2 regions of the Ruminococcus gauvreauii genome follow, and region 1 is predicted to be linked to the other one. Evidence: predicted binding sites of a transcription regulator. Region 1 holds the regulator's gene; the other holds the start of a gene.

The links. Region 1 encodes LexA, which represses DNA repair genes until DNA is damaged. Its sites were predicted from a motif close to CNAACANNTGTTNG; they were not measured.
Region 2: the regulator LexA is predicted to act here: its motif matches at 13,551-13,564, upstream of NQ502_RS02400 (putative DNA modification/repair radical SAM protein).

What each region holds. Positions count from the first base shown of each region.
Region 1 covers NZ_CP102290.1:129,002-145,310, forward strand. Annotated here, with positions in the region: gene NQ502_RS00640 (YhgE/Pip domain-containing protein) at 1-1,781, shown strand, start outside; gene NQ502_RS00645 (TetR/AcrR family transcriptional regulator) at 1,949-2,497, shown strand; gene NQ502_RS00650 (hypothetical protein) at 2,517-3,185, shown strand; gene NQ502_RS00655 (hypothetical protein) at 3,221-3,529, opposite strand; gene NQ502_RS00660 (ATP-binding cassette domain-containing protein) at 3,589-6,006, shown strand; gene NQ502_RS00665 (DNA-3-methyladenine glycosylase I) at 6,035-6,595, opposite strand; gene NQ502_RS00670 (pyridoxamine 5'-phosphate oxidase family protein) at 6,607-7,026, opposite strand; gene NQ502_RS00675 (MerR family transcriptional regulator) at 7,301-8,122, shown strand; gene NQ502_RS00680 (DUF554 domain-containing protein) at 8,307-8,987, shown strand; gene NQ502_RS00685 (LysM peptidoglycan-binding domain-containing protein) at 9,080-9,415, opposite strand; gene lexA (transcriptional repressor LexA) at 9,607-10,230, shown strand; gene rsfS (ribosome silencing factor) at 10,512-10,865, opposite strand; gene yqeK (bis(5'-nucleosyl)-tetraphosphatase (symmetrical) YqeK) at 10,877-11,467, opposite strand; gene nadD (nicotinate-nucleotide adenylyltransferase) at 11,486-12,100, opposite strand; gene yhbY (ribosome assembly RNA-binding protein YhbY) at 12,106-12,402, opposite strand; gene obgE (GTPase ObgE) at 12,411-13,703, opposite strand; gene rpmA (50S ribosomal protein L27) at 13,773-14,057, opposite strand; gene NQ502_RS00725 (ribosomal-processing cysteine protease Prp) at 14,062-14,382, opposite strand; gene rplU (50S ribosomal protein L21) at 14,396-14,701, opposite strand; gene NQ502_RS00735 (DNA-3-methyladenine glycosylase family protein) at 14,852-15,688, opposite strand; gene NQ502_RS00740 (DegV family protein) at 15,689-16,309, opposite strand, start outside.
Region 2 covers NZ_CP102290.1:482,536-498,844, forward strand. Annotated here, with positions in the region: gene NQ502_RS02345 (amino acid adenylation domain-containing protein) at 1-1,273, opposite strand, end outside; gene NQ502_RS02350 (response regulator) at 1,371-4,637, opposite strand; gene NQ502_RS02355 (FprA family A-type flavoprotein) at 4,695-5,858, opposite strand; gene NQ502_RS02360 (Gfo/Idh/MocA family protein) at 5,989-7,134, opposite strand; gene ltrA (group II intron reverse transcriptase/maturase) at 7,340-8,758, opposite strand; gene iolG (inositol 2-dehydrogenase) at 9,218-10,234, opposite strand; gene NQ502_RS02375 (hypothetical protein) at 10,380-10,739, opposite strand; gene NQ502_RS02380 (hypothetical protein) at 10,729-11,607, opposite strand; gene NQ502_RS02385 (patatin-like phospholipase family protein) at 11,604-12,473, opposite strand; gene NQ502_RS02390 (acyl-CoA thioesterase) at 12,479-12,958, opposite strand; gene NQ502_RS02395 (molybdenum cofactor biosynthesis protein MoaE) at 12,994-13,425, opposite strand; gene NQ502_RS02400 (putative DNA modification/repair radical SAM protein) at 13,634-15,088, shown strand; gene NQ502_RS02405 (TIGR03915 family putative DNA repair protein) at 15,085-15,840, shown strand; gene NQ502_RS02410 (DeoR/GlpR family DNA-binding transcription regulator) at 15,846-16,309, opposite strand, start outside.

The sequences.
Region 1 (16,309 bases):
CAGACGGAGCAAATACATTGAATGATCAGAGCGATACGCTGAAGAGCGGTGTCTCTCAGATATCTTCCGGTGTTTCAGACTTAAAAGGAGGAGCAGACACACTTCTCTCCGGTGTCAGCAGCATGAGCCGGCAGATAGGCGACACACTGCCAGATCAAAATACCATTGATGCCCTGAGCGGCGGTCTTACAACATACCGGCAGAGTATCGGACAGATCAACGCCGGACTCCAGGGATTCACTGTACCGGACACATCCGGTGCGGCGCAGGCAGGCGCCATACTCCAGGATGATCTTACGAATGCAGGCGCCGATACCGGTAATATCGCGGCAGCCCTTGCTTCACTCACCGCTGATATGTCGAACCTTACGCCTGAGCAGCAGCAGGCAGTCGGCGCTATCGCTCAGAATGCAGGCAATCTGAGCCAGCACCTGACAGACGCGGGCAGTGCAGCCCAGTCCATCGGCAATGCACTCGATTCCCTCTCCGGAAGTCTCGGTGCACTGGAAGAATTGAAAGCCGGAGTATCCGCATTAGACGAAAACGCAGACACGGTACTGGGCGGTAGCATAACCGCCGTTTCCGGAATGTATCAGGGACTCTCCACTGTGAAAGGCACGCTGGATGAGCAGATCATACCCGGCGTTACAGCTATTGATTCAGGCCTGGAAGAAGTTCAAAACGGTGTGGATTCTGATCTGGCGAATGGAATCGCAGCATACACGGACGGAGTCTCCCAGGTAAATGAGGGATTAAAAGAGCTGAATTCCAACTCTGGTACTCTGAAATCAGGCTCGGATGACCTGAAATCCGGTGTTTCCGAACTGGCCGGCGGATTGTCTGCCGGTGTTGATCAGCTGAAAGACGGTACCGGCAGTCTGTATTCCGGCACCCAGGAGCTGCGCGCAAACAGTAGTTCTCTGCTGACCGGATCCAGACAGCTGAACAGCGGCGCCGCTCAGATCAGCGATGGAGCAGGCCAGCTGTACGACGGTTCCAAAACACTTGGAAACGGCATGGATCAGCTGAACGAAGGCAGCAGTACACTGAAAACCAGTCTGAAAGACGGTGCCGACCAGGTAAAGGAAAACTCAGCCGGTGACGATACATTCGATATGTTCTCAAGCCCTGTCATAACAGAAAAGACGGAACTGACCGAGGTTGAAAATAACGGTCACGCAATGGCACCCTATATGATGTCTGTTGCTCTCTGGGTTGGATGTATTGCATTCTGCATCATGTACCCGCTGACAGACTACAACGGGCGGCTGAAGTCCGGCATCTCGTGGTGGCTCAGCAAGGCAACCGTCGTTACGGTCATAGCCGTGGCGCAGGCACTGGTCATGATTTTCCTGCTGCATGTATGCAACGGCTTTGCCCCTGCCGAGATGGGTAAAACGATATTCCTGGCATGCCTGGCATCCATAACCTTTATGTCCATCATGTATTTCTTCAACATATGCTTCGGTAAGGTCGGCAGCTTTGCGATGCTGATCTTCATGGTTGTGCAGCTTGCGGGTTCCGCCGGCACGTACCCTGTTGAGATTTCCGGATCCTTTGTGGCATCCATCCATAAGTTTCTTCCGTTCACCTACACGGTAGACGGATTCAGAAGTACGATAGCGGGCGGAACATCAATCACAAAGGAATGCCTCATCCTGTTCGCACTGCTGATCATCTTTACCCTGTGTACCGTACTGATCTTCCAGTTCCGTACCAGAAGAATACGGGCTGGCAAAAAATGTATCCTGGATTTCATGGAAAAGAAGGGATTGGCATAATACAGCCGGGCGGCTGAAAAGCTCAATGCTTTTCAACCGCCTTTTTGGTTAATCAATTCTTCCGATTATTCATGAACACGTTCATAAAAGAGTTGACATGCCAGCTTCATGCGTCTATAATACAAATGAACCCGTTCATTTATCATCATATAGAAAGGAGACGTTCCATGCGAAGAAAAGATGATACGATGCGTGATACGCTGCTTTCCTGCGCGCGCAGCACCGCAGATTCAGACGGCATCGATGCCCTCAGCATTCGCTCTATTGCGAAAAAGGCCGGAGTTGCTACGGGTACCGTCTACAACTACTTTTCCAGCAAGGATGAAATTCTTCTCGCACTGACAGAAGAATACTGGAAGCAGACACTGTCCGAAATGTGCACCGCAATAACAGCCGATTCGTTTTGCGGACAGCTGGAAGAAATCTTTAGGTTCTTAAAGGAGAAAATAGACCGTTCCGCCGGAAAACTCATGGGCAGCCTGAGCAATATCGAGACAGCCGGTCAGCAGAGAATGACATCCATGCAGGACACACTGGAAAAAACTCTGATCCGGCAAATGGAACAGGATCCGTACATACGTAAGGATGCCTGGGACGAAACCTTTACCATGGAACAATTCGCGCGTTTCATTATGATGAACATGACATTGCTGTTGAGAATGAAGGCAAATGACATTGTTATTCTGACAGCAATCGTAGAACGAACCATCTATTAGACTGAGAGGAGAAATGATTATGGCACAGGCAATCGCAGAAACTGTTTTCGATGTTTTATATTTATGTTTTGCATTATCTACCGGACTGATCATGCTGATCAAGGGGAAAAATCCTCTGATCAAAAAGGCTGGATGGATGACCGCCCTTCTGGGTGCGGGTGATTCCTTTCACCTTATTCCGCGTTCCTATGCGCTCTGGACCTCAGGTCTGGAGGCAAATGCCGCCGCACTGGGACTCGGGAAATTTATTACTTCCATTACCATGACGATTTTTTACCTGCTTCTGTATTATATCTGGCGTGACCGGTATCAGATTAAGGAAAGAAAAAACCTTACAATCACAATGTGGATACTTTCAATCATTAGAATTGCATTATGTCTGTTACCGCAAAATGACTGGTTTGTCTACCACCAGCCTCTCACGTTCGGAATTCTGCGTAATATTCCTTTTGCCGTCATGGGAATCATCATCATCGTCATCTTTGCACAGGAGGCCCGGAAATCAGCCGACAGCATCTTTCGATTTATGCCGCTGGCAGTCGCGCTTTCTTTCGGCTTCTACCTTCCGGTCGTGTTATTCAGCGGTATACTGCCCGCCATCGGGGCTCTGATGATCCCCAAAACCCTGGCTTATGTCTGGATTGTTCTGATGAGCTGGCGGCTTTATCAGCAATCACAAAAGATCTGATCTTATTAGAAAACGGTTGAAAAGCAATCTGCTCCTCAACCGTTTTTTAAATGTCCGGCCCTCTTAAAAAGACCGTGTTCGCTGCAGTAAAAATAGAGATCTCCGCCATACATGTTCGGAAATCGTACCTCTGCAGCCTGCTCAGGATACAATTTCAGAAACATCATCCTGTCGTACGCCGCACAGGCTACAAATGAGATATAGTGCTGTTTCGTCATATCATGCTGCAGCGTGATGTAGCACTCATCATCGTCTTCATTGAAAACACTCTCATGGCCTGAGTCTTCACTTTGTGGAACCAGCGGACTCAGTCTCCTTCCGCAGCATGTAACTGCCTGTACCATCCGCAGGCAAAATATTGTATAATAAAAGAAAACGTGGCAAACACAAACGGAGGCAAAGCATGGATCACATCAAGATTACCGGCGCTCATGAAGGCTGCCTGAAGAACATATCCCTGAAAATACCGAAACATACACTCGCAGTTTTTACAGGACTCTCCGGTTCTGGCAAATCAACATTGCTGGTTGATGTTCTGTTTCAGGAATGCCAAAGGCAGTATCTGGAAGCGATGTCCTTTCAGGGAATCCAAAAACCGAAGGTAGAACGGATACAGGGCACATCTCCGGCAATTTTGATTTCTCAGACAGACGCGAACAAGAATATTCGCTCAACTGTGGGAACGCAGACAGATGTTTATACCGATCTGAGAATGATCTTTGAGAAGCTTGGTGTTCGAAACTGTCCGCACTGCGGTACAGTCATATCTTCAGCTGACTGCAGGGAAGAAGTAAAAAAGGCGGGAAATGATTTTTATGTGTACATGTACTGCAGCAAATGCGGCAGGCGGATGGATAAGATCACGCGCACTCACTTCTCCTTCAATACAAAGGAAGGCGCCTGTCCAGCCTGTGAGGGACTTGGATACATCCATACGATAAAAAAAGACTGTGTCGTGGACGAGAAGCTGTCCCTGGAAGACGGTGCCGTACGATACTGGGAAAAACAATACGGCAGATATCAGACTTCTGTCCTTTATAAGGCTTTTGCGCACTATAACCTCCCGGTTCCCACCGGTATCCCCGTCCGCCAGTTCAGCAGTATGGAAAAAACCATTTTATACGAAGGCGTGGAAAGTGACACTCTCAGGCGGGCATTTCCAGATCTGAATCCTCCCAGAAATGCCGCCTCCGGAAGATTCGAGGGTGTACTGCCCATACTGTGGCGGCGGCTATCCGAAAAGGGCGGAGATGTCTCTAAGCTTTCAGCATACTTTGATGTGACAACATGCCCTGATTGTGAAGGCGAAAGGCTCTGTAAGCTCAGCCGAAGTATTACGGTTAATGGAACACGCCTTCCGGAACTCTCCGTCTTTTCTCTGGAAAAACTGTACCAGTGGGTTTCGGAATTGGCAGATTCTCTATCCGAACAGCAGTCGGAATTTGTTAACGCGTATCTTCTGGATATCAAGACCAAACTCGTCCGTTTTATCAATGTCGGACTCGGCTACCTGTCTCTCGACCGGCAGACGATCACTTTGTCCGGCGGCGAACTGCAAAGGCTGCGACTGGCGGCGGCACTGGATTCTGAACTTTCGGGCATAATCTATATCCTGGACGAGCCGACCGCAGGACTGCATCCCCGGGATACCGCAGGACTGATCGCGATTCTAAAAAAGCTGCGTGACCTGGGGAATACCGTACTTGTCATTGAACATGATGTAGATGTCATGGAGGCAGCAGATTATATCATCGATATGGGACCTGGTTCCGGCAGATATGGCGGTGAAGTAATCGCAACCGGAACACTGAAAGAAATAAAACAGCAAAAAAATTCCGTGACAGGCAGTTATCTGCGCTCCCCGACACCCGGCAAAACAGTCTTTCGAAAAAGAACCGGGACTATTCGGATAGAGGACGCTGACAAATACAATTTAAAAAAAGTCTCCGTCTCTGTTCCCACCGGCTGCATTACTTCTGTCACCGGACCCTCCGGTTCCGGAAAATCAACGCTCATCTTCGGGGTCCTCGCTCGGGGGCTGCCGGATTTTGAACATAACCGTGTAATCGGCTTGGAGCAATTTGACAGAATCATAAAGATTGAACAGTCTTCCATTACCAGAATGAAGCGCTCCAATACAGCGACATATACAGAAGTTTACACCGACATTCGATCGGTCTTTGCAGGAACACAGGCCGCAAAAAAAGCCGGATTCACTGCAAAATATTTCTCCTTCAACTCCCCCGGCGGCAGATGCGAAAACTGTGAAGGTCTCGGCCGCGTGAACAATAACATGCTGTTTTTTGCAAACACAGATGTTGTATGTCCAGTCTGCCGCGGTAATCAGTTTCAACCCGCTGTTCTGGCTGTGACGTACAAAGACTGCTCAATCAGAGACGTCCTGAGTCTCTCAGTCAATGAGGCTCTTGAAATATTTGCAGAACACCAAAGAATCAGAAAAACCCTGGCACTGCTTCAGGATGTCGGACTGGGATACCTGTTGCTGGGACAGTCTCTCGTCACCCTGTCCGGCGGTGAATGTCAGCGGCTGAAGCTTGCCAGAGAACTGATCGGCAGCTCGTCTGAAACACGTAATCTATATCTGTTGGATGAACCCACTGCCGGGCTTCACCCAAAGGATGTTGAGCATTTTCTTGTACTTCTCAACCGTCTGGCAGATAACGGTAATACAGTCGTCGTAGTCGAACACAACCAGCAGCTGATCCGCAACAGCGACTGGATCATCGATCTCGGACCAACCGGCGGTGATAAAGGCGGCTATATCATATTTGAGGGAACACCTAAAGAGAAGATGTCGTGAAGGGGGCGGTTCATTACTCCTTTGCGTATCAGTCTCTGTGTTCCAGAAAACAGCCCTCCTCGTGGGAATAGATGATTCCGACCGCCTGCATATACGCATAGATGATTGTCGTACCCACAAATTTCATGCCGCGCCTTTTCAAGTCACTGGAAACCGCATCCGACAGAGCGGAGTTAGCTGCCCCTTTCTCATAGATTACCGCTCCCTCTGTCCAGTGCCACAGGTAATCTGAAAAGCTCCCATACTCCTTTTGTATCTCTCTGAACACGTTAGCATTATTCACTGCAGCCTTTATTTTTAATCTGTTGCGGATAATGTCAGAATTATTCTGCAGGGCAGCAATCTTCTCCTCATCATAGCGACAGACTTTTTCCGGGTCAAACTGATCAAACGCCTGCCGGAACGCATCCTGCTTATTGAGAACACACTCCCACGTCAGCCCCGCCTGAAAAGATTCCAGAATCAGCATCTCAAACAGCTTTTGATCATCATAGACCGGAACACCCCACTCATCGTCGTGGTATCGTATGTAACGCTCATTCTTCGGATTTGCCCAACTGCATCGGCATTTATTATCTTTCCACTCCATATCCCGGCCTCCTATTCTATTTCAAAATCTTCTGTTTTAAAATTGCTGTAATATCGCCCCCGCTCGGCTGTAAATCGCAATACACAATAATCCGGATCGGTGACTCCCTCCGGGTAATACATGGTATCACCCTCCTGCCAGATCATTTCTTTACTCTGACTGTCCTCCAGGACTTCCATAGTTCCAATCAGCATGACGCCCCTGAAAAAGCGTCTGTCGCAAAAATAGATACATGCTCTTGAATTTTCTTTAAACTGTGCAGCACGCATGGATGATGTATTCGTCGTAAAATAATAAACCCGGATTCCTTCTCGCTTACGCGGCGGAAGCATCGCTTTCGTATTCGGAAAACCCTCCCCGTCCACGGAGCTGATAAATGAGACTCCCTGTTTATCAATCAGATTTCCTATGGTTTTCTGTGGATCCCGCATTCTTTTACTCCTCTCTCTGGTACAGTCTTTTGCTGTCTGCCAATATTTATATGTATCTCCAGCTTTTCGACATGATCCGGAAACTATTCACTTTTGTAATCTTAAAATTTATGCTACATTATATACAGACAGAATTCAAGGATTTTCACAACAAAAATTATTGGGAACTGCCCTCTTCAGGGCATACATTATAACGGAGGTATCATATGGGACTGTACGAGATCATCAGAGGCGGTAAAGCCGGGACACTTTTCACCGCAGCAGGAGCACACGCATGAAGGACTTATTCAGTATTGGCGAAGTCGCACGACTGTTTGATATCAATGTCAAAACTCTGCGGTATTATGATGAGACCGGACTTTTAAAACCGGAAAAAGTCAACCCGGAAACCGGCTACCGCTACTACTCTACCCGGCAGTTTGAACGCCTCAACACAATTATGTACCTGAAAGCGCTGCAGGTACCGCTGGAGCGAATATCTTATTTCTTCCAAAGCAAGGATACTGACACTATGATACAGATCCTGAAATCTCAGCAGGAAGAGATCCGGATACAGATGCACAGGCTGCAGACAATAGAGAAAAAATTATCATCGAGAATCAGCCAGATCGAAGATGCCAGAAACTGTACTCTGGATCATATACTGCTGAAATCATATCCGGAACGTCCCGTCTTTTTTCTGAAAAAAGAATTTCCGGTGACAGATGATCTGGAGTATCCCATCCGTGAGCTGGAAAAAGCCTGTCGGATACAATCTGATATATTTCTTGGAAAGATTGGCGTTTCCATCTCGGAAACATCCATTCGTGACTCTGATTTTTCGAATTTTTCCGGTATCTTTCTGATGCTGGAACCGGAAGATCCGAGACAGCCCGACGCATCACTGCCTGCCGGAAAATACCTTACCATACGATTTCCCGGCACACATACGCAGTCTTCTGTCTATTACCATCGGCTCCTGGAACACATGCAAAGCAGCAATCTGGTCCTCTCGGGAAATTCCGTAGAAATCACGCTGATCGATTATGGAATGACGGATGATACGGATCAGTTTGTGACGGAAATACAGATACCCGTCACCTCTTCTGACAGGTAATATCCGGAGGGATAACTTCATATCTCCCCGGGTCCTTTCTGCAGGAAATCGGCGCGGCAAAATACAATCCTATTGACTCTCCCCTTACTGGAGGGTTTATTCTTTTATCAAATAGATATCTTGCCATTGGTTGCGGTGCTCACATCCCCCGTCAGCCACGGTATGCAAAAGAAAGGAAACTCTTATGTTAGGTACAATCGTAAACACCGGAACTATTCTCCTGGGAAGCGTGCTTGGAAGTGCACTAAAAAAAGGAATCCATGAAAAATATCAGGGGGCTCTGTACAACGCCATGGGTCTGGCTGCCGTAGGACTTGGTATCAATTCCATCGTCGGAAATATGCCTGACAGCAGCTATCCTGTGCTTTTTATCGTAAGCCTTGCGCTCGGCTGTCTGGCCGGTACGGTTCTCAATATCGACGGAAGATTCAACCGACTGGTGGGACGCCTCGGGAAATCCGAGCTTGGCCAGGGTCTCTCTACCGGAATCCTGCTCTACTGTATTGGCAGCCTGTCCATTTTGAGTCCAATACAGAGCGCTCTGTACGGTGATCATACTTTTCTTTTTACAAATGCAACTCTTGACTTTGTCACTTCCACAGTGCTCGCTTCCACATACGGAATCGGTATGACACTCGCAGCTCCTGTTCTATTCTGCTGGCAGGGCCTGATCTATCTGTGTGCCACATACCTGCAGAATTTCCTTACAGACTCCCTTATGACGGAGATCACTATCGTCGGAGGATTTTTAATTGCCGCGTCTGGTCTGGCCATCCTGAAAATCAAAGACTGCAAGACACTGAATATGCTACCGGCTTTGCTGGTACCGATCATCTTCTTTTTGATCCTGAAGCTCATCTCATAAATGAAACCCGGATACGCGCCTGCAGGTTCACATAATTCTGTTATGTAGCCCAAGCGCCATATCCGGGTTTTTAACGTAAGATTAACCGGAGATCAATGATGTTCTGCTGAATAATACGGCACACAAATATGACTTCCCTGCTGAAGTTTTGTCCCATTAAGGCCATTGATCTCCCTGATTTCTGAAATATATGCGTCTACCGATCCATAATCATCTGTTATATACTGCTGCGCAATACTCCACAGGCTTTCTCCGCGCTCAACATAATGACTGGTATAATATTTATAGGTAATCCTGGAAATATCACTCTGCGCACCAATGTTATCTGCGCTGAACTGAATCAGTGCCGCACTTAGTATCAGAAAGGATACTGCGGTCACAGTCAGCTGGATTCTTCTTCTGTTTCTCGTACGTCTTCTCCTCTTCATATAATGACCTCCCTCATTTGTACAAGTCCATGCAAATATATGTTCCAAACATTTGTTCTGTATTGTCATTATACTATCCAGAACAAACGTTTGTCAAGTTGTTTTTCGAACAGACATTCCGAATATCTGTTTGCAATCTGTGTACTTATATGCTATGATAGAGGCAATAAAAAACATGGAGGGCAGTGTATATGGCCTATGGTAAGATAAGCAAAAAACAACAGGAAATTCTCGATTACATAAAAAGTGAAATCATCAACCGCGGATTTCCTCCTGCGGTCCGTGAGATCTGCGAGGCTGTCAATCTGAAGTCAACATCCTCCGTTCATTCCCATCTGGAAACGCTGGAAAAGAACGGTTATATCCGCAGAGACCCTACTAAACCGCGCGCGATCGAAATTCTGGACGATAATTTCAACACAGCACGCTGTGAGATGGTCAATGTTCCTGTTGTGGGACGTGTGGCTGCCGGTGAACCTATACTTGCGGTGGAGAATATTGAGAATTATTTTCCGATTCCTGCTGAACATATGCCGAAATCCGATGCATTTATCCTGGAAATCCACGGTGAGAGTATGATCAATGCAGGAATTCTCGACGGGGATTACGTGCTGGTACAGAGTCAGCACACAGCTGACAACGGAAATATGGTTGTTGCCCTGATCGATGATTCAGCAACTGTCAAAACATTTTATAAAGAGAACGGATATTACCGACTGCAGCCCGAAAATGATGAGATGGATCCCATCATCGTAGAAGAAGGACTTGAAATCCTTGGAAAAGTAGTCGGTGTGATGAGATTTATGAAGTCCTGATAAAATCCAAAAATACAGGAGCAAAGGGTGCGGCTATCTTCAATGATTTCCGCACCCTTTGCTCCTGCATCTTTTGCATGGTCCTTATTTACCTTTGATTTTTTCTGTCAAGGCTCTGCTGTGTACGAACAGGATGCTCCCTGTCTTTTTTCTATGGTTTCTGTTACCACCCGCTTTCATTGTATCATATCTGCTCACCATGCGTAACGCAGCGGTCTAAGAGATGCGTGAAAAAATACCGTCCCATAACTGATACCAGTCATGAAACGGCATTCTCTTCATCAGTCTTCCAGCGAAGCTACTGAAACGGATGTTCCGTCTCTCCAGATTCTCTCCAGATCATAGAACAAACGGTTTTCTTCATCGAAAATGTGAATCACCAGGTCGCCGTAATCCATCAGAATCCAGTTTGCATTCTGATAACCCTCGATCTGTTTCGGACGATATCCTGCTTTCTCCAGCATCTCTTCTACATTTTCAGCCAAAGCCTGGACCTGATTGCGGTTCGTTCCGCTCGCAATGATGAAATAATCAGCAAGCGTGGACACCTTCTCGATGTCGATCACTTTGATATCCACTGCTTTTTTATCTTCCAACGCCAGGCAGGCGGTTTTTGCCATATCTTTTCCCGTCATTTTTTTCTCCTTCATCCCTGATTATGCAGATTACAATAATACTCATATGCACTTTCCGTGACAGTATCAATTTCCTTCTCAACTGTTCTCAGATAAGTCAGCGTGTCATGGAGGATCATATACATACATTCATCCAAATCTCTGAATGCCATTTTACGGATTTCCTCCAGCCGCGGGGCTTTATTTCGTCCAGGTTCGATGTAATCTGCAATATAAATAATTTTTTCCAGGACCGTCATAGCCGCCTTTCCCGTAGTGTGCCACGTAATCGCAGAAAGTACTTCCGGGTCGCGGATATCAAACTTCTTTTTCGCAAGATGAGCACCCAGTTTTGCGTGCAGCATGTATGGATGAGTCGTCTCATAGTGAGATGGTGTAATTCCGAATTTACCGCACAGCCGCAGTTTCTTTTCATCCGGAATACATTTCGCGCAGTCATGCAGAAGCCCCGCAAGCTGCAGCTTAGCGGGATCCCCGCCGTGAACCATACCCATACACGCAGCTGTGTACATCACGCCCATCGTATGTTGGAAACGCTGACGGTCCAGATAATTTTTCAATTTTCTTTCCAGCTTTATTAAATCATGCTTTTGTTCTGCCACGATGTCACCTCTTATTACTTACCGGTAAATCCGGTTTTCATAGATATAATCAATTACCCGGTTCGGTACATAATACTTTATCGTACGTTCTTCCTCAATCCATGAGCGCAGCATCTGAGATGAGACATCAATGTTAAGGCTGTCCAGCTTCAGGAAACTGCCGCCGTATTTCTTTGAAAGCCGCGTCATCTCAGCTACTATTTTCTCATCCATTGTGTGATCCCGCGTCGCCACAACGATTCTGGCTGCCGCACAGATTCTTTCCGGTTCTTTCCATGTCTCAAAATTGAACAGTGAGTCCGCACCAATGATAAAATAGTATTCATTTTCCGGGTATTCCTCATTCAACCGTTCAAGCGTACGAAACGTATACGTATACCCATCCTCATTCATTTCCACAAGCGACAGCTCAAAATGAGGATTATCCGAGATCGCACGGGCAACCATCTCCACACGCTGCTCGTCAGTCGCACGGCCCCGGCGGTTTTTCTTGTGCGGCGGATTACCCGCCGGCAGAAAAAGAACTTTTTCCAGTCCAAACTGCTCATATGCAGTCTCTCCCAGAATCAAGTGTCCCACGTGAATCGGGTCAAAGGTCCCTCCCATGATACCGATTTTCTGTTCTTTTTGCATAAGCCTTATCTCCGGGGCAGTTCAATCTTTTTCTTATCGTCCCTGCCCTCTTTATAGAGTACGATTTTTCTGCCAATCACCTGAACAACTTCCGACTGGGTGCGTTCCGCCAGAACCTGAGCTAACGCTTTCGGATCATCCATACAGTTTTTCAGTACGTTGATCTTGATCAGTTCCCGTGCCTCCAGCGCTTCAGCCACAGATGAAGTGTTTTCCGGTGTCAGGGTCGATTTTCCAATCTGCAGGATCGGGTCCATTGTCATGGCCAGCCCCTTTAAATACGCTCTTTGTTTACTCGTCATACTTACTCCTATTTGTAATAATCAAACTCAAAACCGTACATCCGGACAGTGTCGCCTTCCTCGATTCCGGCGGCTTCCAGTTCCTTCAGGATTCCTCCGTCTTTCAGGAACTTCTGGAAAAATGCAAACCCTTTTTCGGAATCCAGATTTGTATAACCAAGCATTTTTTCAATCTTGGGGCCTTCCACGATGAACGTATGTGTATCATCTTCAGCTTTTTCCACGGTAAACGGAAGATTCTCCGTGATGAGTACGTCCTCGGGGAAGAATTCCTGTTCAAATACAACCGGTTTTTTCTCAATGTTATCCAGCATATGCTGAACATGATACAAAAGCTCAGATATTCCCTGTCCGCTGACAGCGGATATGGGGAATACTGCAATTCCCTGCGGTTCAAATTCTTTCTTCAGGCGTTCCAGCGGATTCTCACCGTCTGCATAGATCACATCTGTTTTATTTGCCGCAATCACCTGAGGCCGTCTTGCAATCTCCGGGTTGTAAGCCCGAAGCTCCTCATTGATCTTATAGATATCATCTACGGGATCCCGTCCCTCTGTAGACGCCGCGTCCACCACGTGGATCATCACGCGTGTGCGCTCGATATGCCTCAGGAATTCATGACCGAGACCGACGCCCTCTGACGCCCCCTCGATCAGCCCTGGTATATCCGCTATGACAAAACCGCTGCAGCCGTCCAGATCCACAACCCCGAGATTCGGGTTAATGGTCGTAAAATGATAATTAGCTATTTTGGGCCGTGCATTCGTCACGCGTGACAGCAGTGTAGACTTTCCGACATTCGGAAATCCGATCAGCCCGACATCCGCGATGACCTTAAGCTCCAGACGTACCTCGAGTTCCTGTGCATCCTGACCCGGCTGTGCGTACTTCGGTGCCTGCATCGTAGCAGTCGCATAATGCATATTTCCCTTTCCGCCCCTGCCTCCGCGCAGTACTGCCTGACGTCTGTTGTCCCCGGACATATCCGCGATGACCTTTCCGCTCTGTGCTTCCATGATCACGGTTCCCTCCGGAACTTTTAATACGATATCCGTGCCGTCTTTTCCATGGCAGCGGCGTTTGCCGCCCTCTTCTCCGCTCTGTGCATAAAATTTTCTTTTATGTCGATAATCCGTCAGGGTATTCATACCTTCATCAACTTCGAAAATGACGTCCCCGCCTTTTCCTCCGTCTCCGCCGTCCGGGCCTCCGTTCGGAACGTAAAGCTCCCTTCGGAAACTCACGTGACCGTCTCCGCCTTTTCCTGACCGGATGATTATTTTCGCTCTGTCTGCAAACATATTTTCCTCCACTTCTGTGGGAATAGATAAAAAGGCTTCAAACCGATGTGATTTGAAGCCCCCTAAGTATTACTCTGATACTGGAACGATAGAAACCTGTTTCTTATCTCTTCCTTTTCTTTCGAATCTTACAACACCATCTGTCAATGCAAACAGTGTATCGTCTTTACCGCGTCCTACATTCACACCTGGATGAATTCTTGTTCCGCGCTGCCTGTAAAGGATATTGCCTGCTTTTACAAACTGTCCATCGGCTCTTTTTGCACCTAATCTCTTGGATTCAGAATCCCTGCCGTTCTTTGTAGAACCAACACCTTTTTTATGTGCGAATAACTGAAGGTTCATATTCAACATGTCCTTACACCTCCTTCGTTGTTATCTCTATAAACTTATTTCCATAATTTTTCCGGATTTCACGAAGCCCCAGCACCAGAGAATCGAGCAGCAGCTGTGCTCTGTCACTCACCGGCTGTGTCAGATGAAATTCCAGATACCCATCGTCCTGTCCGCCTTCGAAATCATCTTCCGTAAACGTCTCGATGGAATTCAGTGTATTAATCGTCAGCGCCGAAACTGCTGCACATACAATATCATTGCCGTGCGCGCCGTAGCCGGCATGTCCTTTTGATTCAATACCGATACACCTGTTATTGTTCACAAAAATCGTAATCTCAATCATCACAGTTTAACAATTAAGCGTTGATTTTTTCAATCTTAACTTTTGTAAACTGCTGTCTGTGACCGTTTTTCTTGTGATAACCAGTTTTTCTTTTGTACTTATAGATTACGACTTTTTTAGCTTTTCCGTTCTCAATGACAGAAGCAGTTACGCTTGCATTTGCTACATCGGAACCAACTTTTAACCCATCGTTGTTCACTGCAAGTACATCTTCAAATGTAACAGTTTCACCAGCTTCTGCACCAAGCTTTTCCACTCTAATGATATCGCCTTCGGCTACTTTGTACTGTTTACCACCTGTTGCAATAATTGCGTACATATGGCACCTCCTATTATCATTACTCGCCAGATATGGTGGTTCCTGAAGCGGAACACTTATAACCTCTCTGTGCGGCATACTCTATGATAATACCACAGGCGTGTCCTTTCGTCAAGAAATTCTTCCTGTATTTTTCATTTTTTACGGTTCTCATACAACAATCCTCGCAGTTCTGTACAGTTTTTCGTTCAGATCATTGTAGAACATATACTGCTGGAGTATTCCCCCGTATCCTCTGTATTTGTCATGGGGAAATCCCAGGGGATAATGAACCTCCAGGATTTTTTTCACGTGGGTGTCGATGGGGAAGGCTTCTATATGATAAAGTCCAAACAGACAGATACAATCCGCCACTTTCCTGCCGATGCCGTACTGTGCTGTCAGCCTTCTGTGAGCCTCTTCGTAGTCTGCACGTTTCAGTTCTTCCAGGTTCAGTGTTCCCTCCAGAACGGCCTGCGCTGTGCGGTAAACATATTTGTCACGGTAGCCAAGTCCCAGCGTTTTCAGCACTGCCATACCGCCCCGCACAATGGCTTCTGGTCCCGGAAAGGTATCGTACTGTCTTCCGTTCTCCGCAGTCCTGTCCTCACCCAGAGTTCTGCACAACAGTTCTATGCTTCTCCTGATTCTGCTGATATTATTGTTCTGGGATATCAGAAAGGTAATGATCATTTCCCAGAGTTCCTGTCTCAGTATTCTTATGCCCCATCCAAGCCTTGCAGCCTCGGTGAGGTATGGGTCACCGGGATCCACGGATGCTTTTATTATTCCATAGTCCGTATCCAGATCCAGATAGTTTCTCCAGATCTCCTGAAACTCCTGCTCTGAACACGAAAAGGAAAACACATCCCCTTCCTGTCCGATCTCCAGATACTTCCCGAAAGCCACGAGAGCATATATCCCCTCCTGCTTTTCCTCCATCCGAAAACACTGACCCGACCGCGCAATCTGCATCAGGTCCATATCCGGAAGTTTCTTTTTCAGCATTTAAACCCCCGCCCCAATCTTTTTGGATGAAGCAATCGCCAGCGATCCCGGGCCGATATGGCAGGCTACGCTGAGAGAAAGCGGATTAACAATCACATCAATGCCTGGAAACGCTTCTTCAATTTCCTGTTTAAAGCGTATCGCTTCGTCTTCATTTGCCGTATGCGCAACTGCCAGGTGCATCTTTCGTCTGGCTGCGGCATCCGCAAAGCGAGTATCAAAGTCTTTTTTCATGGCGTCCAGCATGGTTTTTTTCGCCTGTTTCTGACCGCGCACTTTTGCATAAGCGTCCAGCTTTTCCCCCTGAATCTGCAGCACTGGTTTCAGATTCAGAACGGTACCGATCATAGCCGCAGCAGGCGTGATGCGGCCGCCTTTTTTCAGGTATTTCAGCGTGTCAACCATAATGTAGATGCTTGACTCAAATTTCTCATTCTCCAGAACTTCTTTAATCTGTACTCCATTCATCCCGGCTTCAGCCAATCCGAGCGCATCCATGACGGATTGACGCTGTGTCACCGATATCCTCTGATTATCAACGACATGGACCTTTCCCGCATAGGCATCCTCCATCGCAAGCGCCGTCGCCGTCGCACAGGTCGCACTGAGTCCGCTCGACAT
Region 2 (16,309 bases), 350 kb from region 1:
GCTTGATCTGAAAATCCTTTCTGGACGCAAAGCAGAGATCGCCATCCGCGTTATAAAACGCCAGGTCCCCTGTCCGGTAGATCACCTGGGGGTACGCCGTATTCAGTGGATTTCTCACGAATGCCTTCGCCGTCTGCTCCGGATTCCCGTAGTATCCGAGGGCGAGCGCCGTTCCCGCCACGCAGAGTTCTCCCTTTTTAAAAGCTTCCGTTACCATCTGGTCGTTATTGTCCAGCAGCATGACCGTCTCATTGGCAAACGGCCGGCCGATCGGCAGATGCTCGCCAGGTTTAAACTCGCGCTCTACTTTGTAATACGTACAATTGCAGGTGATCTCTGTCGGCCCGTACAGATTGACATACCTTGCATCCGGCAGTGCCTTCTGCCACTGGGTCAGATGACCCACCGGCATCACTTCCCCGCTGAAAAGCACTTTGTTTACTTTTTTCGGTATTTTATAATCGAAACCTTTCAGCGTTGTGATGATGCAGAGTGCAGAAACCGCCCAGATCAGCGTCGTGACCTGCCTCTCTTCCAGGAAATCCAAAAGCTTCGTCGGAAAAGAAAAATACTGTTTCGGGATCAGTTCCAGCGTCGCCCCTGTCTTCATCGCCGTGTAGATATCCTTCACCGAAACATCGAAGTCAAAGGGCGCCTGACATCCGAATACGTCATCCTCTGAAAATCCAAACGTCTCTGTAAACTCATCGATAAAGTCAAGAACAGATCGGTGTCCCACCAGCACTCCTTTGGGGACTCCTGTGGAGCCGGAGGTGAAAATACAGTACAACGGATCCAGATCTGTACTCTGACCGCGCACCCTCTCAAGGACTTCAGCCTTCGCCTCAGCGTCCGACAATTCTTCCAGATACAGAATCTGCTCATCCTGCACGATTTTTTCCAGCGCTTTTCCATGCTTCTGGTCCGTGATCACAACAGGCTGTCCCAGTGTATCCAGAATCTGGCGGATCCGAGCCGCCGGCTGCCTGCTGTCCAGCATCACATAGAAGTTCCCGCTGTATACAATTCCAAAAAACACAGTGAGCACCGCTGCCGATTTTTCCATAAAAACAGCGATCGGCTGTCGGTGCTCATCACTACGTGCTGCCAGCGCTGTTCCAATCTGCTGACTCTGTTTCAGCAGCTGGAGGTAAGTCAGTGAATCCTGCTCGTCCTCGACCGCCGTCTTATCCGGCTCCCTTTTTGCAGACTGTTCAAGATACTGCAGCACATTTCTTCTGTGAGACGATGTTTGAATATAATATTGTTCCATTCGATAAGAACTCCTTGTTCATTAATTTACTCATCCAGTATACCACAGGAATGTCACGATACAAGGAACTCTCTCTTATAAAAGGATTAAGATTTTATTAAATAATCCGACCCAAAACTTCCATAATCTGGTTAATATCAATCGGCTTTACAAGATAATCATCAAATCCGACTTTAGCCGCGGCCCTTTTGTCCTCCTCAAACGCATTCGCAGACATGGCTATAATGGGAATCCTGTCGCCGCCCTTCTGTACTGTCTGCCGAATCTGCCTCGCCGCCTGAAGGCCGTCCATGACCGGCATCCTGATATCCATCAGAATCGCAGCATAGGTGCCTGCCTCCGCCTGTTCAAACATTTCCACTGCATATTTTCCGTTTTCAGCAGTATCAACTGCAAACCCATAGAGTTCCAGCAGCGACTGCGCGATCTCCATATTCAGTTCATTGTCTTCCACGAGCAGCAGCCTGCATTCCTTTCTTCTCTCTTTTTGCTGTCCTGCATGCTTCTCAGCCGTACTGAGTCTGAGCCTTCGGAAAGTATCGCAGATAGTAGACTGGAAGACCGGTTTGGAAATAAAATAGTTGGCACCGGCCTCTCTGGCCTCCTGTTCAATGCTGCTCCAGTCGTATGCCGTGATAATGATGATCATCGTATCCTCTCCGACAAGCGCGCGTATTTTTCTCGTCGTCTCAATCCCATCCATCCCCGGCATTTTCCAGTCGATCAAGGCAACATCAAACATCTTCTTCTGATCAATCGCCTTTTCCACCTCATGGATGGCCTTTATTCCCGAGTCTGCCCAGACAGAGCGTGCCCCGATATTTTTCATAATGACAGCGGTCTGTTCTCCGACAATGGCATCGTCATCGACAACCAGAACACTCAGTCCGTTCAGCAGCTCCCTTGACCTTCGCTCCTCCTCTGCATCCTCATCTATCTCCGTAAGTCCCATGGGAAGAACAACAGTGAACCTGCTCCCCTTGTGTTTTTCACTCTCGATATCAATCGTCCCGCCCATCAGCTGAACCAGATTGCAGACGATAGACAGTCCCAGCCCGCTTCCCGCCCTGTTTCTGGCGACTCCCGGATTCTCCTGTTCAAACGGCCTGCAGATCCTCTGCTGAAACTCTTCCGACATGCCGATTCCATTGTCTTCGACGGTAAACTCCACAAATGCAAAACCATTGGAACGGCTCTTTTCCCTGAGCATCAGCGATACTTTTCCTCCCTCCTTCGTGAACTTCAGCGCATTCGACAACAGGTTCATCAAGATCTGTTTCACGCGCAGTTCATCCGAGATGTAACACCGTTCGATCGTCTCCCAGTGATAGCATTCATAATCAATCTTCTGCTCCAGTGCCTGAGGGTAGATAATGGCAGTGATCTGCTCGATCAGCTCATCCAGGCGAAATATCTCTCTGCTCAAAAGCATTTTCCCGTTTTCAATCTTAGACATATCCAGTACGTCATTGATGAGTGAGAGCAGATATCGTGTGGACATATCAATTTTATGAAAACAGTTTTGAACACTCTCTTTTTGGTCAATCTTCAGCTTGCCCAGCGTACTCATACCAATGATCGCATTCATCGGTGTCCTGATATCATGACTCATTCTGGAAAGAAAATCGGATTTTGCTCGATTAGCTGCTTCCGCCGAAGCGAGTGCTTCCCGAAGAAGCTGCTCCTGCCGTATCTTTTCCGCTCTCTGTTCATCCAAAACCTTAAACAGTGTTACCTCAAGAACCTCCTCATTGTAAGGGTTCTCCACATGAATCACGTGAACTGATATCCAGTGATACTGTCCGTCGCTGCCCATCAACTGAATCTCACGAAAAGTTTCCTGTCCGCCATCCCCTATACGTTTCAGCAGCGCCTCTCTTTCAAATACCTCCTGAAATTCTGTTCTCTGGGATGCATGAACCAGCTGTGTAAGACGTGTGTGCTCTTCGTCATAATCATCACTTTCAGCGTCTGAAATGACAAAGTCCTGATTCACAAAATATTCAAAAGTCCCCTTCGTCAGATTCACCTGGCTGATGCGCTGGTATGCCGTATGAATCGCAGTCCTCAGAAACCGGTTTTCCAGCAGACGTTCCTGTTCCCGCTCTTTCCGAAACTTCCAGGCTTCTGAAATATCACTGTATACCGCCTGAATCACAGATGTCCCTTTTTCGTTGATGACGCGCTCCATCCCGACACCTATAAAACAATGCGTCCCGTCCTTCTTTACGGCCTCCCGCTCATAACCGATCAGGCCTCCCTTGGCTGCGAGCTGCTCCACGGATGCATACACCCATTCAAGGTCCTCCGGGAGTACGGTCCGAAAGGGATCTCTCGCTTCCAGCCAGTACTCGTCTTCCGTATATCCATACAATTCCCATGCTGCCCGATTGGCATTGATAATGTGGTACGGCTTTTCCGTTGAAAACTGGATGATACCGCATGGAAGTGTATCGTAGAGATGCTGAAGAAACGAAGCCTGCCGTTTTAATTCTTCGTGTGTCTCTCTCAGCTGATTCTCACGCCTCACCCGCCTGGTGATATCTGTGACCAGGCAGCAGATCACCGGCTCCCGGCCGCCGTCTTTATACAGCTTTCCGGCATCAAGTACCCATCGGACTCTGCCATCACCACACCGGATACGGTATTCCACGCTGTAGGAATCTCCCCGTTCCAGACTTTGCTGCACCTGCCGGTACATTCTGTCATAATCTTCTTCAACAATAAAAGCTCTGCAGCAGCCTGCCTCCTGCATATAATCCCCCTGAGACTTAAATCCCAGCATCTGACACAGTCCGTCGCTGATCCACTTTGTAGTGAAATCCTCGTCATGGAAACATATCTGCAGGCCTCCCGGCAGCTGTCCCATCATCAGTTCTATCTGACGCTCCTGCTCTGATACCAGTTTTTGCAGCTGTTCATACCGATGACTCGACTCTTTTACCGGAAACAATTCATCATCCTGGAGCGGTGAATACGCTGCCGAATGGTGTATATGTGCAATCTTAAGCTCCTTCCCCTCCCTGCGGAATATGAAAGTCACTCTCTGAAATTCACGAAACATGAGTGTGGGATCGACTGACTCTACCCAGCTCTGTCCCTCGCACAGCCAGCACCCCGGCGCCTGCTGTGCAACCACATACGTTTCATCCCACATGCGGCAGGGGATGAGATCATTGACTCCTGCCAGGAACACGGATGCAACAGCATCTTTTCCCTGCGCAGACATCTCCTTTCCCCCTCCGAGCCAGATGATGTCGTCAGTAAAACGGGAAATCATAAAACTGACATCACTCTCACAAAAATACTTTCTTAAAACAGTATCCGCCAGTTCCTGCACTTCTTTTTTTTCATCTATTTCCATTTTCAAATCCTTTTCCCTTCAGATTCAAAAAGAGGCGGTTTCCCGCCTCTATCTCTGTCAGTCGAGCAACTGTTTTGCAAGAGATTCCATTTCTGTGATATTATTGTCATTCATAGTGGAACGAATTGTCACAGTCTGATCACAAATGTTCAGTTCTTTCATCTGACCCAGCATTTCTTTCATATGTTTTGCGGCCATCGGAGCCCACGATCCATTCTCCATAAGCCCGACGGTACGTTTCTGATAATTTTTAGCCCTGAGATGCGCCAGGAAATCCTCCATGCACGGGAAGAGACCGCCGTCATAAGTAGCGCATGCCAGCACGAGGCTGTTATAGCGGAACGCGTCCTCTACGGCTTCTGCCATGTCATCACGGGACAGATCTGTCAGAACTACTTTCTTAGCACCCTTTGCTTCAAGTATGTCCGCCATCTTCTTCGCAGCCTTTGCCGTATTTCCGTGAATGGACGCATAGGCAACCAACACGCCTTCATCCTCTGGTCTGTAACTGCTCCAGATATCATACTTTTCTATGTAATAACCCAGGTTTTCTTTTAAAATTGGTCCATGAAGCGGGCAGATCATGGAGATATCGAGTCCTGCCGCTTTTTTCAGAAGGGCCTGTACCTGTGCCCCGTATTTTCCGACAATGTTGATAAAGTATCTCCTTGCCTCACATGTCCAGTCTTCTTCGGCATCAAGCGCGCCAAATTTTCCAAAGCCGTCCGCAGAGAACAGGATCTTCTCCGTTGACTCATATTCCACCATAACCTCCGGCCAGTGTACCATCGGCGCCATTACGAAATGAAGCTCGTGTTTTCCAAGACTCAGGGAATCGCCTTCTTTAACCTCAACTGTCCGGCCGGTCAGATCCAGCGTAAAAAACTGCGGCATCATCTTAAATGTTTTGGCATTGCCGACCAGCTTCATGTTCGGGTATTTTTCAGCAAGTACCTGTATGTTAGCCGCGTGATCCGGTTCCAGATGAGAAATGATCAGATAATCTGCATCGCGGCCAGCAAGTTCGCGTTCCAGATTAGTCAGCCATTCCTGCGTCGCTCTGGCATCCACCGTGTCCATAACAGCCGTTTTTTCGTCCAGAATCACATATGAATTATAAGAAACTCCGTTTGGTATGTGATACTGGCTCTCGAATAAATCCAGTGTCCTGTCATCGGCTCCGATATACCTGATGGAATCTGTAATCGTAATGTCTTTCATAACTGCATCTCCTTTTCCTTATATGTTACGATCATTTTTAAACCAAAACTATTTTAACATAATTGACAATTAAAATCCAGTAATATCCGACAAAACAGGCGAAGCAATGGTACGCTTCGCCCGTATATGATCAGTCTACACTTGTCCAGACATTTCCTTCCCTGTTACTCTTTATGCACGCATCGACAAATTTAATTCCGCGCACTCCATCCTCCACTGTCGGATAGCGATAGCTTCCTGGATCAAATCCCTCCTTCAGTTTCAGCAGGTGTGAGCAGAATCCGCGGTAGATATTCCCGAATGCCTCAAAAAATCCTTCCGGATGCCCTGAAGGCAGCCTGGAAAGATCACGGCATGCCTCTGAAACGTAATCACGCGTTGCCGTATACAGCTGCGGCGGCTCATTGATGCGAGTTACCTTCAGTACAGCCGGGTTCTTATGTTCCCACTCAATTGCTCCTTTATCGCCGAATATGCGGATCGTAAGGTCAGTCTCATGTCCGACTGCAACCTGTGAAGTCCAGATCATGCCGGAAACTCCGCCTTTATAGTTGACCAGCACCTGCACATTATTTTCCAGCGGAAGTTCCTGGGATTTCGGCAGACGTTCAAATCTTGCCAGCACACTGTCTATCTCCAGCCCCGTCATCTTTGAGACCAGACATTCCACATGTGTTCCGATGTCCGCACAGCAGCCCGAAGGACCGCTTCTCGCCGGATCCATCCGCCACGTAGCCTGATCCGATCGGTCACTGACCATCTGTACCAGCAGCCACTCCTGCGGATACTCGCTGACAACCGTCAGAATATTGCCAATCTCACCGGCATCAATCAGATCTCTGGCCTGCCGGACCATCGCATAACCGATATATGTATAGGTCACACCGAACAGCAATCCTTTTTTTTCTGCGAGTGCAGCCAGTTCCTCACCCTCAGCTGCTGTCAGCGCCAGCGGTTTGTCACACATAATATGAATTCCGTGCTCCATAAAGCATTTTGCGATCTCATAGTGCGTATCATTCGGTGTCGTGATGGATACAAAATCAATTCCATCTTCCAGAGAACTCTCTCTTTCAGCCATCTCACGGTAGTCTGCATAAACACGGCTTTCATCTGAAACGCCCCAGGTACGGGCAGTCTCCAGATTCTTTTCCATATTTCTTGTAAAACATCCTGCCGTGAGCACTGCCAGATCATCCATGACAGCACCGTGTCTGTGCACATTGCCAATAAATGCACCGTTTCCGCCGCCTACCATTCCAAACTTCAGTTTCATTGCAATAACCTCCTGTTTTTATGTATTGCCCACCCAAATATAATTTTAGTATAATCGGAAGAATGTGTCAATCTATTTGCCGTATGCCGGCAAAACTGTGCAATAATTCGAAATAACAGTTCAGAAATCGGGTAGGAGGTAGATAATTATTTTATCTACCGACCTCCCACACCACCGTACATACCGTTCAGTATACGGCGGTTCTTTAGTTTTCACATATTTTCAAATAGAACTCTGTGAATGTTGGATAACCTAATTCACAGAGTTTCTTATTGTTAAAAGCAGTCTGAAGCACGAAATATCCACTACAATACCAATTTCTATTTCGCATGTTGGCACATATCCATGCCTTTTCCTTTTCTACTCCTAACTTTTTGAGTTCTTTAAACTTTGTTTTGACTTTCTTCCACTGTTTCCAATAGATTGCCCTTATTCTATGGCGTAACCACTCATCATTACTCTGTAATAGACTTTTCATATCAGCCATTCCAAAGTAGTTTACCCATCCTCTAATAAACTGTGTCAATTTTAATGCTCGATATTCATTTCCCCATCCATTGCTTCTGTCAGTAAGTTCTCTGATTTTATTCTTCATCTTCGTTACTGATTTAGAATGTACTCGAAATCTGCATTTTCCCTTGTATCTATAGAAACTATAGCCAAGGTACTTGACTCTACTGATGTGTGCCACGCCAGTTTTGGTGCGATTTACTTTAAGGAATAGTTTTCCCTCGATATATGGCACTATATTGTCTAAGGTTCTTTCTGCACTTTTTCTGCTTTTACAAAAAATCATACAGTCATCTGCGTATCGGACAAATCTATGTCCTCTGCTTGTTAGTTCCTTATCCAGTTCATTCAGCATTATATTACTTAGGATCGGGCTTAATGGTCCCCCTTGTGGCATACCGACCTCTGTCTTTTCAAATATCCCTCCACTAATAACTCCAGCATTGAGATATTTGTGAATGAGCGATATTACATGTCCATCCTTGATGGTTCGTGATAGTACTTCAATTAGTTTGCTCTGACATACTGTGTCAAAGAACTTCTCTAAATCCATATCTACCACGTATACATATCCATCATTGACATTTGTCTGGCATTGTTTCAGTGCATCGTGTGCACCTCTGTTTGGACGAAACCCAAAACTGTTCTTCGAAAACTGTTTCTCATAAATCGGCGATAGCACCTGTGTGATTGCCTGTTGAAACACTCTATCTACCACTGTAGGCACTCCCAGTTTTCTGAACTCGCCTTTTGTTTCTTTGGGTATTTCTACCCTACGGACTGGGTTGGGCTTATATTTCCCATCCTTTATCTGTTGGGTTAGTTGCTCTTGGTTATCTCTTAGAAAGCCTAGAAGTTCATCCACGCTCATTCCGTCAACACCGCCTGCCCCTTTGTTTGATTTTACTTTCTTATAAGCCTTGTTTAGGTTATCCCTGTGTAAAATCTGTTCCATTAGATTGTCCGTCTGAAAATCTGTGATGTTGTTGTTGTTTTCAGCAATCCTCTGATGGGCGGACACTTCTGCATACTCTTTCTGTTCCGCAGATACCCTTTGCAGATAGTCCTCTATATGAAGTTGTCTGTCCTTAAATCCATCATTGGTTACATTCATTTACTCACATCTCCTAAAGTTCAGTCCTTCCCACTATGTTTGCAACCATAGTAGTACTATGACCTCTGCTGACTTCTCGCCATTCGTTGTTACTACAGACTTCATACTCTGTTTTCGTCTGCTGACGAGACCTCCCTAGGTACCACACGTTTCTTTCTCTCCATCCATCTGCCACATTTACCACAGTTAATTCCGAGTAGTTATTGGACTTTAGTTTGTAAGGCAACCTTATCCTTAACTGTAGCCTGATGTGATTTCTGTTCGTCAGACCGGAGATTTGCCTACACCTTCCTTCAGATTCCACCTCACGATGGACACCCTTGGTGTTCAGCTATATCCTTCCCACTACTAGGGCGGATTCGGGACTTTCACCCATTAGAAACGTGCGCCGCTAGGCGCACATTCAAAAAGACTGTGCACAAACTTGTACACAGTCTTTTAATAATATGTATAGGCTAATTAGATCTCGGAAATTTTTACCGGACGGCCTTCATCCAGAGAGATTTTAGCTGCTTTCGCAATCTTAACCGGCATTAAGCCATCGATTCCGCCTACCGGAACTTCTTTGTCATTCATGACAGCGTCAACAAATGCGTTTGTCTCTGCGATGAATGCATTGTTATATCTTTCAAGGAAGAACCAGGTCGGTTTTTCGCAGACAACACCGTCAGCTGTGCTGATCATGGAAGTATCGTTCAGGTCGTTAGCTACCTGTACACAACCCTTTGCACAGTGAACTTCTGTTCTCTGATCATATCCGTATGGAGCTTCACGGCTGTTATCGATAACACCGATCGCACCATTTTCAAATTTCAGCATAACGATTGCTGTATCAACATCATCATATTTCTTGAACTCTTCGTCAATCATGACTGTACCGTAAGCACTTACTTCTGTAACTTCGCTTCCAGACAGGTAACGAACCATATCAAAGTCATGAATCATCATATCCATGAAGATACCACCGGATACTTTCACATATGCCATTGGCGGAGCTTCCGGGTCACGTGATGTAACTTTAACGATACTTGGAGCGCCCAGCATTCCGGATGCAACGGTATCTCTGACTTTTTTGTGGTTGTGGTCGAAACGGCGAACGAATCCAACCTGAAGTTTAACACCGGCTTTATCTACTGCTGCAAGCGCATCTTCAATCACTTTGATATCTGTTGCAATTGGTTTCTCACAGAAAATATGCTTTCCTGCCTCTGCGGCCTTTACAATAAATTCAGCATGTGTGTCTGTTGATGAACAGATAAATACTGCGTCAACATCTGGATTTGCAAATACAGCTTCGGAATCTTTTGTGACATTTGTGATACCAAGTCCTTTTGCCCACTCTTCTGTTGCTTCATTCATGAATGGATCTGCAATCATAACAACTTCAGCGTCCGGTACAGCGTTTACCAGATTTGTAGCATGAAGTTTACCGATTCTTCCGGCACCTAACATACCGATTCTAACTTTTTTTGCCATCTTATATACTTCCTTTCAAGTGATATTTTACAAATTATATTATAGTCTAATTTGCTTTCACAGTCAATCATAACAAAATGAAAATCTCATGTTTTTCCGTTTTCTGGAAACTTCAGGCATTTTTACTAGTTGCCCGGGCACACTTTTATTGCTGCTTCCGGATCAGCACAAAGATGAGAATTACCTCGATCACTTCAATAACGATGGCCGCCAGAAACAGCATCTCCCCGCTTTTCTGAAACATTTCCATGATAAATCCGACAAACAGCAGCATCAGAGCCAGTGTAAAGCCCAGAAAAACGTACGCGGCGGTCCGGTAAGAGCGCTTTCTCTCCTCATCGCTCATCTTTGAAAGGTCTCTTTTCTGCCCGTTTTTCACGAGTGAATATACGTTCAGCGGTATTTTGCCTTTTCCCATAAATGCTGACGCTGAATATTTTCCGCATTGCCCTGCCGCGATCAGACAGACAACGGCAATTGCCACATTGATAATTTTATCGATCATGTTCCTGTCTCCTGTTTTCCTTTTCTTCTTCCTGTTTTTCGTAATCTTCCCTTGCTGCTTCCAGATAGTCCTGCTCCCTGGTCTTTTTACTCGGTATAAACTTCTTCAGAATGCTGTCTGTTCCCCTGTTTTTTACATAGAAAAAACCGAGCAGTGAAAAAACTGCGGCACCGATAAAGTTGACGAACAGATCTTTCATGGTATCCAAAAGACCGATATCCAGGTAGCCGCCAATTCCAAGATCCTGTCCGTTGACCACAGTGTTCTGAATCCCCCTGATCACATATGGTTTATTCCCTCCCGCGGGATCCAGCATCACGCTGCTGATCGTGTGCAGCACCGTATCTTTCTGCATATCCAGGTGAAAAAAAAGATCCATTGCACATTCAAAAAATTCCCAGATCACTCCGATCGTCATGGAAAAGCAGAACGCAACGATTGCAATGAATACCGGCGACATGGTAAACACCAGTTTCTGATTGTCATTTAACAGAACAACCAGTGAAAATCCAATGGCTGCAGCCAGAAAGCCGTTCAGAGTATGTAGCAGAGTGTCCCAGAAAGGTATGATGATATAGAACTCCTGTATTTCTCCCAGTATTTCTGCTGCAAAGATAAACAGCAGAATAATAATCTCCAGTGCGGTCGGCAGTTCGATCCTGAATTTCACCTGAATAAAGCTCGGAACGATCAGGAGCAGCAATGTCAGCAGGCACAGAAATACGTTTTCATAATTGCCGTTAAAAAACTGCCGGATCATACTGAGCACGACCAGAATACGGAGAATGGCATACACGATGAAAGAACTCCTGTGTTCTTTCACCTCCATTTTCATGGCCGTGCTCAGAAGCTGAAAGTACTTTCTCATACTGTCCCTCCCAGCGGTGCCTCGAGATATGCGCGCAGCTGTTCCATCCTGGCTTCCGCACAGTCGATCCCCTGCTGATAAAGCGCCTCCAGCTTATCAGGACTGGACTCAGTCCGTTTAAATCCTCCGATATCCTGCGGTTCAATCACAAAAGCCTTACCTTCTTTCTCCAGTTCAAATACTCTCCGTCTGTTTGCATTATACCGCTTTGCCCTTGTCAGGAGCGCTTCCGCAAACTGCGGATATTTCCTGTAAATTCTGGCGGCCAGACGCGTGGTTCTGCTCTCCTCTTTCAGGTAAGAACGCTCTCTTGTCAGCACTACAATATTCTTATTACACCCCGAGCGGATTGCCTGCTCGATCGGAATGGAGTCCGCGATCCCTCCGTCCATATAGTATTTGCCGTCAATCTTTACCGGCTGGAACAGTATCGGCAGTGCACAGCTGGCCTGCAGCACTTTCCACCTGGTATCCTCTGCCGTAACTTTAAGATATTCTGCCTGCCCAGTTTTCAGCCTCGTCACACAGGCCACCAGTTCGCCGGGATAAGCCTTAAGCGCAGCATAATCATACGGTACCAGATGATTGGGCACTTCATCAAAGACAAATTTGATGTTATAAAAACTCTTATTGTTTTTCTGAAAAAGATAACGCGCCCCCATGTAGCGCGGGTCCACCATATATTCTCTGCTGATCTCATGGGCTCTGCCTCTCTGCCAGGAAGCATAGGAGGCACCGTTCGCGATTCCCGCCGAGGCTCCTATAATATAATCTGCCCGAATCTTCTCATCCATCAGGACATCCATCACACCGTTTGAGAAACAGGTGCGGCTTGCCCCTCCTTCCAGAATCAATCCCAATTTCATGTCATTCAAAACCCTTCCTCTTTTCTCAGCCTGCGCATCTCTTTTCTCTTCACTGCGGCGTCCCACTCCGCTTTTTCCGACTCCGTATCGACAATGAGACCCGGAACTTTTCTGGGACGGCCGTTTTCATCCACAGCCACCTGAACCAGATGAGCAATATTGATCAGGCGCCTGATTCCATCCAGACTCTCCACATACGTATCGACACGTATTTCCATGGAGGTGCTGCCGACATAGCTCATCCTGCCTATCAGTACAACCAGATCTCCCTGGAATGCGCCCCGGAGAAATTTCAGATTATCTACAGAGGCTGTGATAACATTAGACTGTGAATGGCGTATTGCCACCAGTCCGGCAATCTCATCAATCCATTCCATCAGCCTGCCGCCGAAGAGTCTTCCGGCTCCGTTGAGATGCTCCGGCCTTACCTGATAAATGACCTCTATCCTGGAATCGGATACTCGTTTTCTTGTCTCTCTTTCCACTTTTTATCTGCTCCTTATGAGTATAATGCAGGTGACTAAAACAGCTCCGTCTCGGTGACACACGTTGATTTAATCTGTTCTACCAGCGCCTGCAGTGCATCCACAACGTGAGGACGGATATCGCCTCCGATGAGTACCTGCATGATATCATCTCCCACAGACAGTTTCCCACTGTTAAGCCACACCCGTATATAACAGATCCCCGGCATTTGATACGTTTTCTCTGCCGCAGCAGACACTTTCTCCTCGTCATAGGAAAACAGCAGACCGGTCACGGGTTTTGCCGTTTTCTCTCCCAGACGGACTTTCGCCCTGGCTGTCTGGCGCACAACACCGTTGTGAATCAGATACATGCCGCAGCCGGATGCACTGCTGTCCGTCTTAGCCTCTCTCAGCCATATATCCACAGAAGGTGCCACGCCGCCGTTACCGCCCTCTACCGCAAATCTACTGATGTTCTTTGTCATAATAAGTCCTCCTTGTCACATGCTCTTTCACGGGACATAAAACGCATTGCTTTTGACTCTCGTATCATGGTATTGCTGTATCCAGTATATATTTTTCTGATAATTTTTGCAATAAAAACAAAGTAAGAACATTTGTTCTTGCTTTTTAGTTTCTTCTGTGTTACAATAAACAAAAACAAACATACGTTCTGATTCTTATGGAGGTTATATGCTTACCGTTACTCATTCATTTTCTTTACAGGAAAAACTGAATATTCTGGCCGACGCTGCAAAATATGACGTTGCATGCACATCCAGCGGTTCGGACCGGCGGGGAAAAACAGGATATCTCGGCAATTCTTTTGCTGCCGGAATCTGTCACAGTTTTGCCGGAGACGGACGCTGTATCTCTCTTTTGAAGATTTTGTACAGCAATGAATGCGTCTACGACTGCAAATACTGCGTCAACCGCCGTTCCAATGACCGCCCGAGGGCTACTTTTACCCCGGAAGAAGTCTGCAGGCTTACCATGGAGTTTTACCGCCGCAATTATATCGAAGGCCTGTTTCTGAGTTCCGGAGTCTGCAAAAGTCCTGAGTATACCATGGAACGAATCTATGAAACCCTGCTTCTGCTCCGTGAAACTTACCGCTTCAATGGATATATCCATGTCAAAGCCATTCCCTCTGCCCCGACGCAGCTTTTGACACAGGTAGGGTTTCTGGCTGACCGCATGAGCATCAATATGGAACTTCCTACCGAGGAAAGCCTGCACATGCTCGCCCCTCATAAGACATTCCAGAGTATCTTTGATCCCATGAAAGAGATGGCGCAGGGAATCGCCGCATCACGGCTTGCCATCGGCAAATCGTCATCCCTGGAGCGGCACCGTGCCAACCGGTATCTAACCGGAAGCATCTTCGGTCAAAAGCAGCTGGAGACCAGGCGGGAGTTTGATCCCGACAATGCCCCGGCAGTTTTCATGAAAAAGGGCGAAGAAGAAAATTCCGCATTTATCCCTGCCGGTCAGAGTACCCAGATGATCATCGGGGCCAGTCCGGAGAATGATTACCAGCTTTTGCTGACTTCACAGAACCTTTACCAGCGATTTGACCTGAAACGTGTCTTTTACTCTGCCTATATCCCGGTCAATGAGGACAGCCTTCTCCCTCCTCCTGACACAGCCGTTCCCCTTCTTCGGGAACACCGCCTTTATCAGGCTGACTGGCTGCTTCGCTTTTATGGCTTTCACGCGGAAGAACTTTTGAGTCCGGAACGTCCCAATTTCAATCCCCAGCTGGATCCAAAATGTGAATGGGCGCTTCGGCATCTGGAACACTTTCCGGCAGAGATCAACACTGCTTCGTTTGAAACCCTGCTCCGAATCCCGGGCATCGGCAACAAGTCCGCCATGCGCATTGTCAATGCGCGCAGGTACGGGAGCCTGGATTTTCCGCATCTGAAAAAGATCGGAGTGGTGCTGAAGCGTGCCCAGTATTTCATTACCTGCGGCGGCAGAATGATGTACCGGATACCGATGGAAGAAAAGTTTATCACACGCCAGCTGACCGGTATAGAACAGAAAGCGAACTGGGAACTGGCACATCCGCCCGTTTACCGGCAAATGTCACTGTTCGATGATATGAATCTGTCATATCCGCAGACTGTGGAGGGTATACGATGACTGTTTTTACATGTGCTGACGATTTCAGCTCCATGATGACCTGTATTTACGACGCCTGGGGAAGTGGTCTCGGCCACCGGAATATCCGTCTGATGACAGAACCCCTCTATGAGACCGAACTTTTCTGCAGTTACCGCCATGTTGAAGCAGATGAAGAAAAGACCGGTAAAGTGATCCGGTCCATTCAGTGTAAAATATCGTATGAAGTTTTCAAAATGGTCTTCCGTGCCAGCCTGTCATTTAAGGAAGACAAACTGGACTGCATCTACCGTTTTTTGCTGCTTGCGTTTCACCATGGTCCTTCTGTTACAGGGCGTCTGCAGGAACCTGCCGTCGCCGGCCTGTTCGAGATTGAGCGTAAAGTTTTAAATGAAGCACATTTGTTCCGTGAATTTATCCGCTTTTCCAGCGTCCAAAACGGCACTCTGGTCAGTCATATCGAACCGAAATGCAACGTCCTCCCCCTTCTGGCAGAGAACTTTTCCGACCGCATGCCTTCAGAAAACTGGATGATCATCGATGACACAAGAAAGAGCGCCGTGATCCATCCCGCCGACAGTTCATACTATATGACGCTTCTTACCCCGGAAGAGTTTTTGACTTTGCGCCGTACGGAGATCCGTGATGAATACAGCGCACTCTGGACTTCTTTTTTCCGGGCAGTCTCCATTGCCCCCAGAGAGAACCGCCGCTGTCAGCGTAATATGATGCCTCTCTGGTACCGGAAACATATGACGGAATTCATGACTTAAAGCTGTCAGGATGATACCTGAATGATATTTTTACACGACAGATACGGTTCTTCTTTCACCATCGTCGTAATGATCTTCGCATCCTCAAATGCCGCAAATCTTATCGGAGATATTTTCGAAATCTTGGAGCTGTCGCACAGTACGTAACACTCTCTGCACCGTTTCATGGCATATTCTTTGACCTTCGCCTCCCTGAGTCCCGGTGTCGTATATCCCGCCTCGATATCGACACCGTTTGTTCCAAAGAAACCTATGGTGAAATTATACTTCTGAAGACTTTCCAGAGCCTCTTCACCCACGATTGCTTCCGTAACGGACTTGAATTCCCCTCCCGGAAGATGTACATGAAACCCTTTAGCTGCAAGTTTTCTTGCATGCATCACTGCATTTGTGACAAACACCGCATTATTGGGTACCAGATAATCGATGATCTGTCCCGTCGTCGTTCCGGAATCCAGATAGACCAGAT